2 linked regions of the Ketobacter alkanivorans genome follow. Each later gene encodes a partner of the first gene's protein in a complex. Links are inferred from orthologs where the notes say so. Each region holds a gene or a part of one and is shown on either strand. Other genes may lie near its edges. The genes, in order: Kalk_RS17370 and Kalk_RS04870.

Evidence for each region.
Region 2: the proteins of Kalk_RS17370 (region 1) and Kalk_RS04870 are in contact, whole or in part, in a crystal structure (PDB 1YFN), measured with the Escherichia coli proteins. The link is inferred for Ketobacter alkanivorans from one-to-one orthologs.

Annotation. Positions count from the first base shown.
Region 1 is NZ_CP022684.1:4,051,036-4,058,095, forward strand. What follows is about bases 1,450-4,247. They hold Kalk_RS17370 (ClpXP protease specificity-enhancing factor), read left to right. Parts: upstream 1,450-2,551; coding sequence 2,552-2,944; downstream 2,945-4,247. Other genes in these bases: Kalk_RS17360 (cytochrome c1), read left to right, coding at 1,450-1,747; Kalk_RS17365 (glutathione S-transferase N-terminal domain-containing protein), read left to right, coding at 1,874-2,497; Kalk_RS17375 (phosphoheptose isomerase), read right to left, coding at 2,947-3,543; Kalk_RS17380 (YraN family protein), read right to left, coding at 3,611-3,997; Kalk_RS17385 (penicillin-binding protein activator), read right to left, coding at 3,939-4,247. Also shown: Kalk_RS17355 (cytochrome b), read left to right, coding at 1-1,088; more of Kalk_RS17360, read left to right, coding at 1,088-1,449; more of Kalk_RS17385, read right to left, coding at 4,248-5,894; rsmI (16S rRNA (cytidine(1402)-2'-O)-methyltransferase), read left to right, coding at 5,942-6,766. UniProt on the Escherichia coli protein: Enhances recognition of ssrA-tagged proteins by the ClpX-ClpP protease; the ssrA degradation tag (AANDENYALAA) is added trans-translationally to proteins that are stalled on the ribosome, freeing the ribosome and targeting stalled peptides for degradation.
Region 2 is NZ_CP022684.1:1,147,677-1,154,753, reverse strand. What follows is about bases 1,423-4,237. They hold Kalk_RS04870 (sigma-E factor negative regulatory protein), read left to right. Parts: upstream 1,423-2,398; coding sequence 2,399-3,076; downstream 3,077-4,237. Other genes in these bases: Kalk_RS04860 (SoxR reducing system RseC family protein), read left to right, coding at 4,097-4,237; Kalk_RS04865 (MucB/RseB C-terminal domain-containing protein), read left to right, coding at 3,080-4,054; rpoE (RNA polymerase sigma factor RpoE), read left to right, coding at 1,754-2,329; nadB (L-aspartate oxidase), read right to left, coding at 1,423-1,491. In the rest of the region: more of nadB, read right to left, coding at 1-1,422; more of Kalk_RS04860, read left to right, coding at 4,238-4,555; lepA (translation elongation factor 4), read left to right, coding at 4,666-6,465; lepB (signal peptidase I), read left to right, coding at 6,469-7,077. UniProt on the Escherichia coli protein: An anti-sigma factor for extracytoplasmic function (ECF) sigma factor sigma-E (RpoE). ECF sigma factors are held in an inactive form by an anti-sigma factor until released by regulated intramembrane proteolysis (RIP).

The sequences.
Region 1 (7,060 bases):
GGCTGACCATGCTGTATAATCCTTCCGGCGAAGGCGCCTTTGCTTCTGTCGAATTGAATATGATGCGTGACGTAGACTATGGCTGGTTGCTGCGTTACCTGCACTCCACAGGCGCGTCCGCCTTCTTCGTAGTGGTCTATCTGCACATGTTCCGAGGCATGATGTACGGTTCATACCGTGCGCCAAGGGAGCTGGTGTGGATCTTTGGTATGACCATCTATCTGGCGCTGATGGCTGAAGGTTTCATGGGCTATCTGCTGCCTTGGGGGCAGATGTCCTACTGGGGTGCCCAGGTAATCATCTCCCTGTTTGGTGCCATCCCTGTGGTGGGTGACGCTCTTACCGAGTGGATTCGGGGCGACTTCCTGATTTCTGGCATTACCCTGAACCGATTCTTCGCACTTCACGTAGTGGCACTGCCTATCGTGATCCTGGCGTTGGTCGTTCTACATATTATTGCTCTGCATGAAGTGGGTTCCAACAACCCAGACGGCATCGAAATCAAAAAGCTGAAAGACGAAAACGGCGTACCTCTGGACGGCATCCCTTTCCACCCTTACTACAGTGTGCATGATCTGGTGGGTGTGGTTGTGTTCCTGTTTGTGTTCCTGACTGTGGTGTTCTTCTTCCCGGATGGCGGCGGCTATTTCCTTGAAAAGCCCAACTTCGAGCCAGCAAACCCCTTGAAGACGCCGGATCATATTGCCCCGGTATGGTATTTCACGCCGTTCTACGCAATCTTGCGAGCCATTCCTGATAAGTTGCTGGGGGTAGTAGCAATGGGTGCGTCGATCGCGGTGCTGTTTGTGTTGCCCTGGCTGGATCGCAGCCCTGTTAAGTCCATCCGCTACAAGGGTTGGATCAGCAAAGTAATGCTGGCGCTGTTCGTAGTGTTCTTTGTGCTGCTGGGCGTGTGTGGTGTTAAAGCGCCGGACGTTCACGTTGAGTTCCTGCCCTTTGAGATGACATATCGAGTTTTGGGTCAGATCGGTACGGCATTCTATTTTGCATACTTCATATTGATGCCGTTCTGGACAACCAAAGAAACCTGCAAACCCGTTCCTGAGCGCGTAAGGATGGCACACTGATGAATAAGTTTATCTCTGTACTAGTATTGCTGTGTTTACCGGTGCTGGCTCAGGCGGCCGGCGGTGGCCACAATGAGTATCTTGTGCATGCGCCAATCAATATGGATGACAAAGTGTCATTGCAGCGCGGTGCACAGATTTTCGTGAACAACTGCATGGGTTGTCATTCTGCCCAGTATATGCGGTATGAGCGGGTATCAACGGATCTGGACATCCCTGCACAGATCATGAAAGATAATCTGATGTTCACCACGGATAAAATTGGTGAGACCATGCTGTCTGCTATTCCGGGTGACCTGGCCAAGAAGTGGTTCGGTACAAACCCGCCTGATCTGACGCTGGTAGCCCGTATTCGTGGTGCTGATTGGGTTTATTCCTACCTCACTAACTTCTATCCCGATGACTCCCGCCCCTGGGGCGTTAACAACCACATCTTCCCCGATGTGGGTATGCCGCATGTGCTGTCCAATATGGAAGCGGAGTTGGGCGAAGATAAGTTTGAAGAGGCAATGGCCGACCTGACCAACTACATGGTCTACATGTCTGAACCTGTTCGAGCTGAGCGTGAGCGGATTGGCGTTTACGTTCTGATTTTCCTGGTGATTCTCTTTATCCCGGTATACTTCCTGAACAGGGAATACTGGAAAGATATTCACTAATCAGGGATGGGATTGGCGTGGGGCGGTTGGCTATCAGGTAGCTTCCGCCCCTTCGCCGTTTATGTTGCAGCCTGTTTGCAACTCACAATTTTGAATACTGCGCTGGAGTGAAATTACATGGGTGTCATTGCTAAACGTTCTTCGATGACTTTTTTCTCCGATGGTAATGATCATTACAGTCACCGAGTCCGCATTGTGTTGGCGGAAAAAGGGGTGGCGGTTGATGTGCTGGATGTGGATCCCGCCGAGAAACCTGAAGATTTAGCAACATTGAATCCATACAACGAGCTGCCCACATTGGTGGATCGCGAGCTTACCTTGTATGAGCCCAACATCATGATGGAATACTTGGATGAGCGTTTTCCTCATCCGCCGCTGTTGCCGGTTTACCCTGTGGAGCGTGCACGCAGTCGTTTGTTGATGCATCGTATTCATCGAGACTGGTGTGAAGCGGTTGACGCGCTAATGAATGGAACTGATAAGGAAGCGGTCTTAACCAAGTACCGTAAGGATTTTGGGGAAAACCTGGTAGCCATTGATGGTATTTTCTCGGAAAAGCCATTTTTCATGAGTGACGATTTCACTCTGGTGGACTGTGTGGTTGCTCCAATTTTGTGGCGTTTGCCCGCCATGGGTATTGAGCTGCAGAAGTCCAAGTGTGGCAATTTGCTTTCTTATGCCGATCGCTTGTTCGCCCGTGAATCGTTCCAGGCCAGCTTGTCTGATGCCGAACGTGAATTGCGCCTCTAGAATAAATACCTTCCGCCTCCGGCATGGCCGGAGGCAATCCCTGCGAGAGTGTTGATGACCCCCAGCCGCCCTTATTTTATTCGTGCAGTCTATGAGTGGATATTGGACAACCAGTTGACTCCTTATTTGCTGGTTAACGCTTCCTATCCCTTGGTTCAAGTGCCGAATGAATTTGTGAGTGAAGGCAAAATTATTCTTAACCTTACACCATCAGCCATTCGCAATTTGCACATGGGTAATGATGAGGTGGAATTTTCTGCCCGATTTGGCGGTAAAGCCCGCAGCTTGCACGTGCCGGTGGGCTCGATTCTTGCCATCTACGCCAAGGAAAATGGCAAGGGTATGTTCTTTGATGAGGATGAGATTCCGCCGCCGGATGGAGCGGGAGGGGAGGATGAAGCCCCAACGAAGCCCTCCGGTAAGCCATCTTTGAAGGTGGTTAAATAGTTTTAATAGGTCTCAGTGCCGAAAATCTGCTGGTCGATTAGATCGCACAGCACATGGATGATGGTCATGTGGCTTTCTTGCACCCTGGGGGTGGATTCGGATGGCACCCGAATTTCAATATCATCGCTTAGCATCAAGCGAGCACAGTCTCCTCCGTCCTTTCCGGTGAGCGCGATCACTTGCATGGCTCTGTCATGGGCTGCCTGCACAGCCTGGACGATGCTGGCTGAATTTCCGCTGCTGCTGATCACCAACAGTATGTCTCCTTCGTGTCCGATCGCGCGAATTTGCTTGGAGAATATTTCGTTGTAGCTGTAGTCGTTGGAAATGGAGGTGATCGTGGATGAATCGGTGGAGAGGGCTATAGCTGGCAGTGCGGGCCGTTCCCGTTCGAATCGATTCAGCATTTTGCTTGATAGTTGCTGTGCGATGTTTGCTGACCCGCCATTGCCGCAAGTGAGGATTTTTCGATCGCTAAGCAGGCACTGAACCATGAGTTCGCTGGCGCTGGCGATGGTCGCTGGCAGCTCTTCCTGGCATCGATGCAGGGTCACCAGGTGATCGTCGAATATGTCAGTAACGCGATCATGCAAATTCATGGTTGGATCCTTGTTCGGCGAGCAATTTAGGTTTGCCATTATAGGGTAATTTTCCACACATTCCGATTCAGTAGAATGCAGAAGGTACCCACTGTACTTGCGGTTGGTTATCCAGCTCTCCGCTGATGCCAACTACATCAAAACGGCAGGGCGGCCAGCGATCGCCGAAATGCTGCTGCAGGAAGTAGCTTGCAGTGCGAATCAGCTTGCGTTGTTTTGAGGGTGTGACGGTATCCAATGGGCTGCCGTGACGGGTTTCTGCCCGGTATCGGACTTCAACAAACACCAGCATCTCCCCATCCTTCATGATCAGGTCGATTTCCCCGGTTTTGCATTGGAAATTGCTTTCGCAAAAGCCAAGTCCGTGGCGAGCGAGGTACTCTTTGGCAAGCTCCTCAGCCTGGTTGCCCGCCTGCTTGCGGGCGGTTAATGGTTTGCCGGTTGTTGAGTTCATGAAGCCCTTTTGGGGTGTTGGAGCTGTTCTTGAGGTCGCTTTCGCTGATTTTTGGGATTAGAGTCGGGCGGCCGCCTTTCATCACTGCCCAGCTTAGTTCTCTGTGGACTTTGTTGTCGATGCCTATGCTCAGGTTTCCGGTGGCACCAAACAGTCCGGCATCAGGTATTTGTGTTAGAAGTTGTAGCCTGGATTGTAATCGGTATGCGTCCACGCCCATAGCGTTCAAACGAAAGTAGCGGTGATCCGCTTTTGGCCAGGCCTTCATAAGGGCTTTTTGTATTGCGTCGGGCTTTTCCAGCAGCCAAGGTATATCGCAAAATTCGATGCCGTTAAGATCACGATCAGCCTTTGGGTCGGTTTTACCGCTGTAAATTTGTGAGCCTGCCAGCACAGGAATCTCTTCGGCATAGTAAAAGTCCAGCAGCGGTCGGATCTGGCGGGCCTGTTCTGGTGTTGATATCAAGTAGATAAAGTCTATGTCCTGGCGTCGTCTGGGGTGGAATTCGATGGGCTTCCCCAGGATTCCTTTTAGCTGTTGGGCCCGCAGCTCACTGTGCTGAACCAGCAGCATTTCCTTGATTGCACCCGCCATTTTGCTTTGGTCGTCGAAGCTGGTAGCGCTGGTGACTTCTCGCTTGTCGGCCTGCCATTGCTGTGCGAATTCCAGGTAGGCTCGTTCCCACCAGGGGTTGTTTTGGAACATAACAGCGGCTTGCTGATATTGCTTTTGCAGTGCATGGGCGGCTAGCTGGCCGGCGTCGTCTTCCGGTGACAGTCCAAACTGATAAAGATTGGCAGGTGATTCAAACTGGCCTTGCTCCTTGTTCAGTGCGATGGTGGTTACCGGCAGCATGGTGGTGCTGGTGAGCAGTGCGCGCAGGTTTTCCTTCTGGAGAGGGCCGATGATGATTTCGGCGCCCTCGGTTACAGCTTGGTCGTAAGTCTGCTGAAAGAGAGTGGTGTTGCTGGTGTCGTACACTTTTATGGTGGGGCCACCTTCGGCTGCATTTGTTTGCGTTGCATAATGAGCGCTCATAAAGCCGTTGAGAATGGCTTGGGCGGCTGCTTTGTATTTGCCTTGCATGGGCAGTAAGAGGGCAATTTGCTTGGGCTGGTTTTCACTCAGCTCGCGGACAATTCGCAGTGCTTCGGGCAGTTGAGCAACGGCTGGATGGCCGGGAAAGCGTTGTTGCCAGTTATCGAGTTGTTTCAATTGCTGATCCAGGTTGTCTTGCAAGCCTTTGTAGATCCAGGCCAGCTCCAGCCAACCTTGAATCTCCGGCACAGCCACTGTGGAGGAAAGTTGTTGTAGCGTATCGTTTGGAATGGCGATCAGGTCGCCCCAGATTCGTTGGTGGTTAGTGGTGCTGGCCTCGTCAGATAGCATCGGGGCAACAAAGATCCGCTCCCGGGCGGCGGACAAATAATTGCCGTTAAACTCCCATACAGTGGCGCGCTTCAAGCTGATCTCGTTCAGGCGCTCAGCACTCAGCTCGTTGGCGGCAGTAAGCAGCCCCATACGGTCTGTGGTCAACAGCTCTTCTGCTTGTAATGGCTCGCCCTGAGCCAAGTAAATGTCGGCAAGAGTCAGCACCAAGGCGGCACGGGTGTCGTTGTCGAGGGTAATCACGTTGACGGATTCCAGCAAGCGCTGGGCTTCACCTGGTTTTTCCTGCTCTAGCAGCAGTTGTGCTGCCTGAATCAACAGCCGCTCTGATTCCGGGCTAGGTGCAGACTGAGCGCGTTCGATGAGGCTTGCGATAACGCTGGCGGGCGTTGTGTCCACTTGAGGGGTGCTTGCACCTGGATCGCCCGGTTGCTGGCACGCGGCAAGAGTTAAGCTCATGAGCAGTGCTGCAAGTATGGTAAGCTTGGTGCGATTCTGTAACTTCATCTGGGTATCAGGCCTGCGCTTTTATGACGACTGGAATATTGTACATTGTGGCAACACCGATCGGTAATCTCAATGATATCACGTTGCGTGCTATTGAGGTGTTAAAGCAGGTTGATGTAATAGCCGCCGAGGACACTCGTCACAGCAAGAAGTTGCTGGATCATTATGGCATCGACACCCGTTTGATGGCGGTGCATGATCATAATGAGCAGGATCGCATTGAAGTGTTGATGCAGTTTTTGCAGGATGGTAAATCCGTAGCCTTGATTTCGGATGCGGGAACGCCTTTGATCAGTGATCCAGGCTTTCGGATTGTGCGAGCAATGCAGAAAGTTGGTTTGGGGGTGGTGTCTATCCCTGGCCCTTGTGCTGCGGTAGCGGCACTGTCCATTGCCGGCTTGCCTACAGATCGTTTTCTGTTTGTGGGATTTCTGCCGCCGAAACAGCAGGCTCGTCGCTCAGCGTTGGAGAAGGTGTTGACCGAGTCAGCGACGCTGGTGTTTTATGAGTCGCCAAAGCGTATAGCTGATTGCGTAGCTGATGTGATTGAGGTGATGGGGGCAGAGCGAGTAATTTCGGTGGCTAAGGAAATCACAAAAGCGTTCGAGACCGTTAAGACAGGGGCCGCTGCGGAAGTATTGGATTGGTTGCTGGAGGATGATCATCACCGTCGTGGTGAGTTTGTACTGCTGGTGCAGGGCGCGGAAACAGAAGCGCCCGGAGACACGGTTGTGGAGCCGTCGGCATTGCGTGCAGTTCAGCTTGCCAATGAATATATGCCCATGAAAAAAGCCTGCGCACTCGTATCCGGGTTAACCGGTGTGCCGAAAAACGCGCTCTATGAAGCAGCATTGCTACAAAACAAAGGTTGATTCCTTAAGCTTTTAGGGTTAATTTCCCATGCTGAAGTCAGCCAGACAGTCGCTCTTTTTGTATTCGTACAGAAAGGGAGGAAAGTCCGGGCTCCATAGGGTACGGTGCCAGGTAACGCCTGGGCGGCGCGAGCCGACGGAAAGTGCAGCAGAAAATATACCGCCTAAGCCAGCTTGCTGGCCGGTAAGGTTGAAATGGTGCGGTAAGAGCGCACCGCACGACTGGTAACAGTTCGTGGCGATGGTAAACCCCACCTGGAGCAAGACCAAATAGGAATCCATTGGCGTGACCCG
Region 2 (7,077 bases), 2.9 Mb from region 1 along the record:
AATAATCAGCTCAGCAATCTGCAGCAGGTTACGCAGCTCTATAAGATCGTTGTTCACTTTGAAATTGCCGTAATATTCCAGAATTTCCTGCTTCAACAAATTTACCCGGTGAGTGGCCCTCTGCAAGCGTTTGTCGGTGCGCACAATGCCGACGTAATCCCACATAAAGCGGCGTAGCTCCTCCCAGTTGTGCGAGATAACAACGGCTTCGTCAGAATCGGTTACCTGGCTCTCATCCCAATCAGGAATAGCCGGGATCTCTGGTGCTTGATTCAGTAAGTTGCGGATGTCCTTGCTGGCTGAGATGGCAAACACCATACATTCCAACAACGAATTGCTGGCCATGCGATTGGCACCATGGAGCCCGGTGAACGCTGTCTCTCCAATGGCATAAAGGCCACCAAGATCGGTGCGCCCGTCCAGGTTGGTGAGCACGCCGCCACAGGTGTAGTGAGCAGCCGGTACTACTGGAATAGGTTCTTGTGATATGTCTATGCCCAAGCTTTTGCAGCGATCATACACGGTGGGGAAATGGCTTTTGATAAACTCTTTGGGTTTGTGGCTGATATCCAGATACAAGCAGTCCACGCCCAGACGTTTCATTTCATGGTCGATGGCCCGGGCGACGATATCGCGGGGGGCCAGCTCGCCCATGTCATGAAAGCGATCCATGAAGCGTTCGCCGTTGGGCAGCTTCAGCAAGCCGCCTTCACCGCGAATGGCTTCGGTGATCAAAAATGAGCGTGCTTCAGGGTGATACAGGCAGGTTGGGTGAAACTGATTAAATTCCATGTTGCCTACCCGGCAGCCCGCTCGCCAGGCCATGGCAATGCCATCGCCGGTGGCAACATCCGGATTGGATGTGTAGAGATAGGCCTTGCTTGCGCCTCCTGTGGCCAACAATACGAATTTCGCTTCGTGTACTTCTACTTCATGGGTTTCGTTATTCAAGACATAGGCCCCAAACACCCGTTTGCCCCGTAACCCCAGCTTCTGGCTGGTGATCAGGTCAATCGCTACCCGTGATTCGAACAGGCTTACATTTTCTTGCTGCTGTACTTTATCAATGAGCGTGCTGGATATAGCAAAACCGGTGGCGTCAGCAGCATGAATTACGCGTCGATGGCTGTGGCCACCCTCCCGGGTTAAGTGGTATTCCCGGCGCCCATCCTGGTGTATTTCCCGGCTGAACCCCACCCCTTGCTGGATCAGCCAGCGGATGGCGTCGGGGCCATTTTCTACAGTGAAACGCACGGCTTCTTCACGGCACAATCCACCGCCGGCGATGAGGGTGTCATTGATGTGAGCCTCTACAGAGTCGCCTTCATCCAAGACTGCTGCCACGCCGCCTTGGGCGTAAAACGTGTTGGCTGCAGTCAGGGAGCCTTTACTCAGTACGCCGACTTTGCTGAATGGGGCCAGGTGCAAGGCTGCCGTAAGGCCTGCGGCACCGCTGCCGATGATCAAAATGTCGTGCTTAAATCGTGTCATAAAAGAATTCCGGCAGGCCCCCGCCAAATACAGTTATCATTTCTGCCAGAAAGGCAGCGAAAAGGGCTATTATAACGCCAGAACGCCGACAGGCGTGATAGTCCTTCTGCGGTATAGCCCGTTAGAGGGGGTTATAATGCCTGGTTTAACAAAAATATGGGACCGATTCTGTGTGGCAGGGGAACTTTGCGAACCATAACGTGTCTCTGAATGTATGCTTCCTGAAAAAGTAGTCGGAAGCCCATATGGGGAGTTTGGATAGATGGCTGAGCGTCATCCCGATCAGCTGTTGGTAGAGCGCGTACAGCAAGGCGATAAACGCGCCTTTGACTTACTGGTAAAGAAATATCAACACAAGGTGCTGGCAGTCATCAGTCGCTTTGTGAGGGATCAGGATGAGGCGATGGACGTGGCACAGGATGCCTTTGTCAAAGCCTACCGGGCCCTGGATCGTTTTCGCGGTGACAGTGCGTTTTATACGTGGATATACCGCATTGCCGTTAACACGGCCAAGAATCATCTGGTGTCTAAGGGGCGCAGGCCGCCGGACACCGATGTGGAAGTCAGTGACGCAGAATACTACAGCGGTGGTGATGCCTTGCATGAGTCTGCCGATCCTGAGAAAGAAATGATGAGGGATCAGCTGGAGAGCGTCGTGTATGAGGCATTACGAGAATTACCCGATGATTTACGCACAGCGGTGACATTGCGTGAATTTGATGGTCTTAGTTACGAAGAGATTGCCGAAGTGATGGATTGCCCGGTGGGTACTGTCCGCTCCCGTATTTTCAGGGGGCGAGAGGCCATCGACAAGCGTATCCAGGCGATGCAGGTTTGATGCCTTGTTGCATCGGTAGGTACATACAAAGTACGAATGAAGTTTAAAACAGGTTAAAGGGTTATGAGCATGGGAAACAAAGACCTGGACAGAAGCGCTGAAGAGCTTTCGGCTTTGATGGATGGTGAGGTCAGCGAGCTTGAGCTGCGCCGTGTATTGAACAATATCGAACAGGATCAGGCACTGTGTCGTAAATGGAGCCGCTATCAGCTTACTAGCGCTGTGTTGCGCGGCCAGACTGCGGGCCGAGCCAACGGTTGGTTGGATGTCGATATATCTGCTCGGGTGCAACAGGCTATAGAAAGCGAACCTAAGCTATCTCAATCAAACTCAGGCAAGTACCGTGCAGCTACCTTCCTATCCAAACCCTTTGCCAATGTGGCGGTCGCCGCTTCAGTGTCGGCGGCTGTGATACTGGGTTGGCAGAACTTTGCTGGTGGCCCGTCTGCGGTGGCAACGGGGCCCAGTGTGGCGTCTTCCTCGACCGTTATGTCTCCTGTAACGGCGTCTGGCAGCAGTCCATTTATGGCGGTGTCACAGACCAGTGGTCCGGCCGCCTCAGCCCGAGTCATGCAGCCCGAGATGATACGTTACAGCCCGGACTTGGATGATCGTCTTAATTATTACCTGCTTTCCCATTCCAGTAATGCCGCTGCCAATACCGCAGCCGGAATCACACCCTATGCCAGAGTTGTTACCGTGAAACCGCATAAAGAGGGGGCCTCGAAGGTCAGTGCGGAGCGCTAGGGCATGATGTTGTTGAAAGCGGCAGTCCTCGTAATGTTGGCCTTGGGGATGCCTGCTTGGGCCTTGGCCGAAGCGGCTGATAAAAGCCCTGAAGCGTGGCTCCAGGATATGCTTGCGGTTGCGAAAGAATCCAGTTTCAGCGGTCATTCGGTATTGGTCAGTGGTGGTCAGATGGTCGCGCTGGCGGTTTATCACGCCCCTATCAATGGCGAAGTCTGGGAAAGAGTGGTGCACATGAACGGTGAGCCCGCTGAAATTATCAGGCGAGGCAGTAATGTGGTCTGCCTGCACCCGGCCAAATCCACAGGCATGGCATTCAAATCCCCCGTACCCCGTTGGAGCGCCTTGGAGCAGGGGTTGCAGTCACTTTCCAGGTATTATCGCTTCGAGCGGGCAGAAACCAGTCGGGTAGCCGGGCGTCAGGCAATGCGCTTGAATCTATCACCCCTGGATGCCCATCGTTATGGCTACAGTTTGTGGCTTGATAGCGATACGGGTGTTTTGTTGCGCAGCCAAACTTTGCCTGATGCAGGCGAGCCACTGGAACAGTTTGAATTTGTTGATATTGTCATCGGGCAGCCTTTGACTGAGGCTGACTTTGAGCCAGGTGCTGGATTGACGCAACCGGCTCGGCCCGGTTCTGATGCGTATTCTCCTGCATCCCCTCAAAGCGAGGCACCAGCCCGCCATTGGGAACCCGGCTGGCTGCCTGAGGGGTTTGTTGAGTCGCAGCGTGTCGCGCGTTTTGAAGGCCAGGGACAGGTTACGATCCGTGCTTATACCGATGGCTTGGCATCCTTTACCATCTTTCACGAGCCAGTATCAGAGCCGGTTATGGATACCACCAGTGCCCATGGGGCCACTGTAGCCGTGAATCGGGGTATGTCTGGGGCGGTGGTGACAGTCGTGGGTGAGGTTCCTCTGGTTACAGCTGAACGTATAGCCTCCAGTGTAAAAGCCTTGGCGCAGCCTCGCTGATTGGATAGAGTTGAGCCCTGCGTTTCATTTCGGTTTGATACCATGATAGAAGAACACGGTCGAGTAGTGGCCACAGACTCCGGCCTGGCATGGGTAGAGACTATTCGCCAGTCGGCCTGCGACAGTTGCTCCGCAAAGGCGGGGTGTGGGCACAGCGCCCTGGCCAAACTTGGGCAGAGCGCTGTGCATATGCAGGCTCTGTGTGACATTAGCGTGTCTGTCGGGGATCAGGTCATAGTGGGTGTGCCGGAGGAAATCATGGTAAAGAGCTCGTTATTGGCCTATTTGATGCCCCTGTTGATGATGATGGTGTTCGGCCTTGCAGCGGACGCTGCCGGTGCCCAGGATCTGGTGACGGCTGTAGCGGGGCTGGCTGGTCTGGGCGCGGGTTTTGCCCTGTTGCGCTGGCATTTCCACCAAAACCAGCATGATGATCGATATCAGCCAGTCGTGTTGCGTCGAGTCTATGGCAGCCCTCACCATGATTCTTTAAATCTATAAATTTCAGACATTTAACGTATCTGTATTCAGCTGGTGCAAGGTAGACCGAAAATCGGTAGAATTGCCGCAGTTTTTCCCTATCATTCCCTTATTTGAAGTACACCACACCCGTGACAGACATCAGCCACATTCGAAATTTTTCCATTATCGCCCACATTGACCACGGTAAGTCCACTCTGGCAGACCGTTTTATTCAGGAATGTGGCGGCCTTACTCAGCGAGAAATGGCAGCACAAGTGCTTGATTCCATGGATATTGAGCGCGAGCGTGGTATCACCATCAAGGCCCAGAGCGTTACTCTGTATTACCAGTCGAAAAGCGGGGAAAAGTTTCAGCTTAACTTTATCGATACCCCCGGACATGTGGATTTCTCCTATGAGGTATCCCGCTCGTTGTCCGCTTGTGAAGGTGCTTTGCTGGTAGTGGATGCTGGCCAGGGCGTAGAAGCTCAGTCTGTCGCCAACTGTTACACGGCAATTGAGCAAGGGCTGGAAGTTATGCCTGTGCTCAATAAAATTGACCTGCCCCAGGCCGAGCCGGAGCGGGTGTGCCAGGAAATAGAAGAGATCATCGGAATTGAGGCGGTTGATGCGGCCCAGGTGAGCGCCAAGACCGGCATGGGTGTTCCCGAATTGCTGGAACGCCTTGTACGCACCATTCCTGCGCCGCAGGGCGACCGGGAAGGCAAGTTGCAGTGTTTGATCATCGATTCCTGGTTCGACAATTACCTGGGTGTCGTCTCGCTGATTCGCGTGCTGAATGGCCGTATTCGTAAAGGTGAGAAAATCCGGGTCAAGCACACTGGCCGGGATCACGTAGTGGATGCTGTTGGTGTATTCACGCCAAAACGCCTAGAGACAGACGTGCTGGAGGCCGGTGAAGTTGGCTTCCTGGTGGCTGGAATCAAGGACATTCACGGCGCTCCTGTGGGGGACACATTAACCCATACCAAAACCCCTGAAGTGGAGAGCCTGGCTGGTTTCAAACGGGTCAAGCCCCAGGTGTATGCCGGGCTGTTCCCCGTCAGTTCAGATGATTATGAGCATTTTCGTGATGCGCTGGGTAAGCTCAGCCTGAATGATGCGTCTCTGCACTATGAGCCAGAAACCTCAGATGCGCTGGGCTTTGGGTTTCGTTGCGGCTTTTTGGGAATGCTCCATATGGAGATCATTCAGGAGCGGTTGGAGCGAGAGTACGATCTTGATCTGATTACCACTGCCCCTACGGTGGTCTATGAGCTGTTGCTGAAAAACGGTGAAATTGTGCAGGTGGATAACCCATCCGACCTGCCTGATCCCTCCAAGGTAGAAGAGTTCCGTGAGCCCATTGCAGATGTGAATATCCTGGTGCCCCAGGAGTTTCTGGGCAACGTCATTACGCTTTGTGTTGAAAAGCGCGGCGTCCAGAAAAACATGCAGTTCATGGGTAAGCAGGTGTCCCTGCACTATGAAATACCACTCAGTGAAGTGGTGTTGGATTTCTTTGATAAGTTGAAATCCACCAGCCGGGGTTACGCCTCGCTGGACTATACATTCAAGCGGTTCGATGCCAGCAGCCTGGTGCGGGTGGATGTTATGATTAACGGTGAAAAGGTGGATGCCTTGGCCATCATCTGTCACCGCGACCAGTCAGAATATCGCGGCCGAGTCCTGACTGAGCGTATGAAAGAATTGATTCCCCGGCAGATGTTTGATGTTGCTATTCAGGCCTCGATTGGTAGCAAGATCATCGCCCGTCAAACGGTGAAGGCACTGCGTAAAAACGTTCTGGCCAAGTGTTACGGTGGTGATGTGAGCCGTAAGCGCAAGCTGCTGGAAAAACAAAAAGAAGGTAAGAAACGTATGAAGCAGGTGGGGCGGGTAGAGATTCCCCAGGATGCGTTTCTAGCGGTTCTGAAGGTGGATAAATAAAGAATGGATTTCGATTTTGCGATTTTATTAGTAGGGTTGGTGGCGTTCACCGGTGTATTTTTTCTTCTGGATATTCTGGTATTTAAACCAAAGCGATCCGAAGGTGAGCTGGCGCCTCAGTGGCTTGAGTTTCCGGCCTCATTTTTCCCCGTGCTGCTTATCGTATTGGCATTGCGTTCCTTTTTGGTGGAGCCCTTCAAAATCCCTACAGGTTCAATGATACCCACGTTGCTGGTGGGTGATTATATCCTGGTCAACAAGTTCGCCTATGGTTTGCGCCTCCCTATTTTGGGTACGGAAATCATCCCCATTGGCGAGCCAAAAACCGGCGATATTATGGTGTTCAAATACCCGGAGCAGCCCAGTATCAATTACATCAAGCGAGTGGTGGGTCTGCCGGGGGATGAGATTCGTTATGAGAACAAAGTCATCTATTTGAACGGTGAGCCGGTTCAGCAAGTGCTTGAAGCCCAACTTCCACCGGCCCAACCCCAAATTAAAATCTATAATGAAACACTGGGTGGTGTCGAACATGACATTATGATCACCCTGGAGCGCCCATCGGAGCCATCGATGACCTGGACCGTTCCCGAAGGTCACTACTTTATGCTC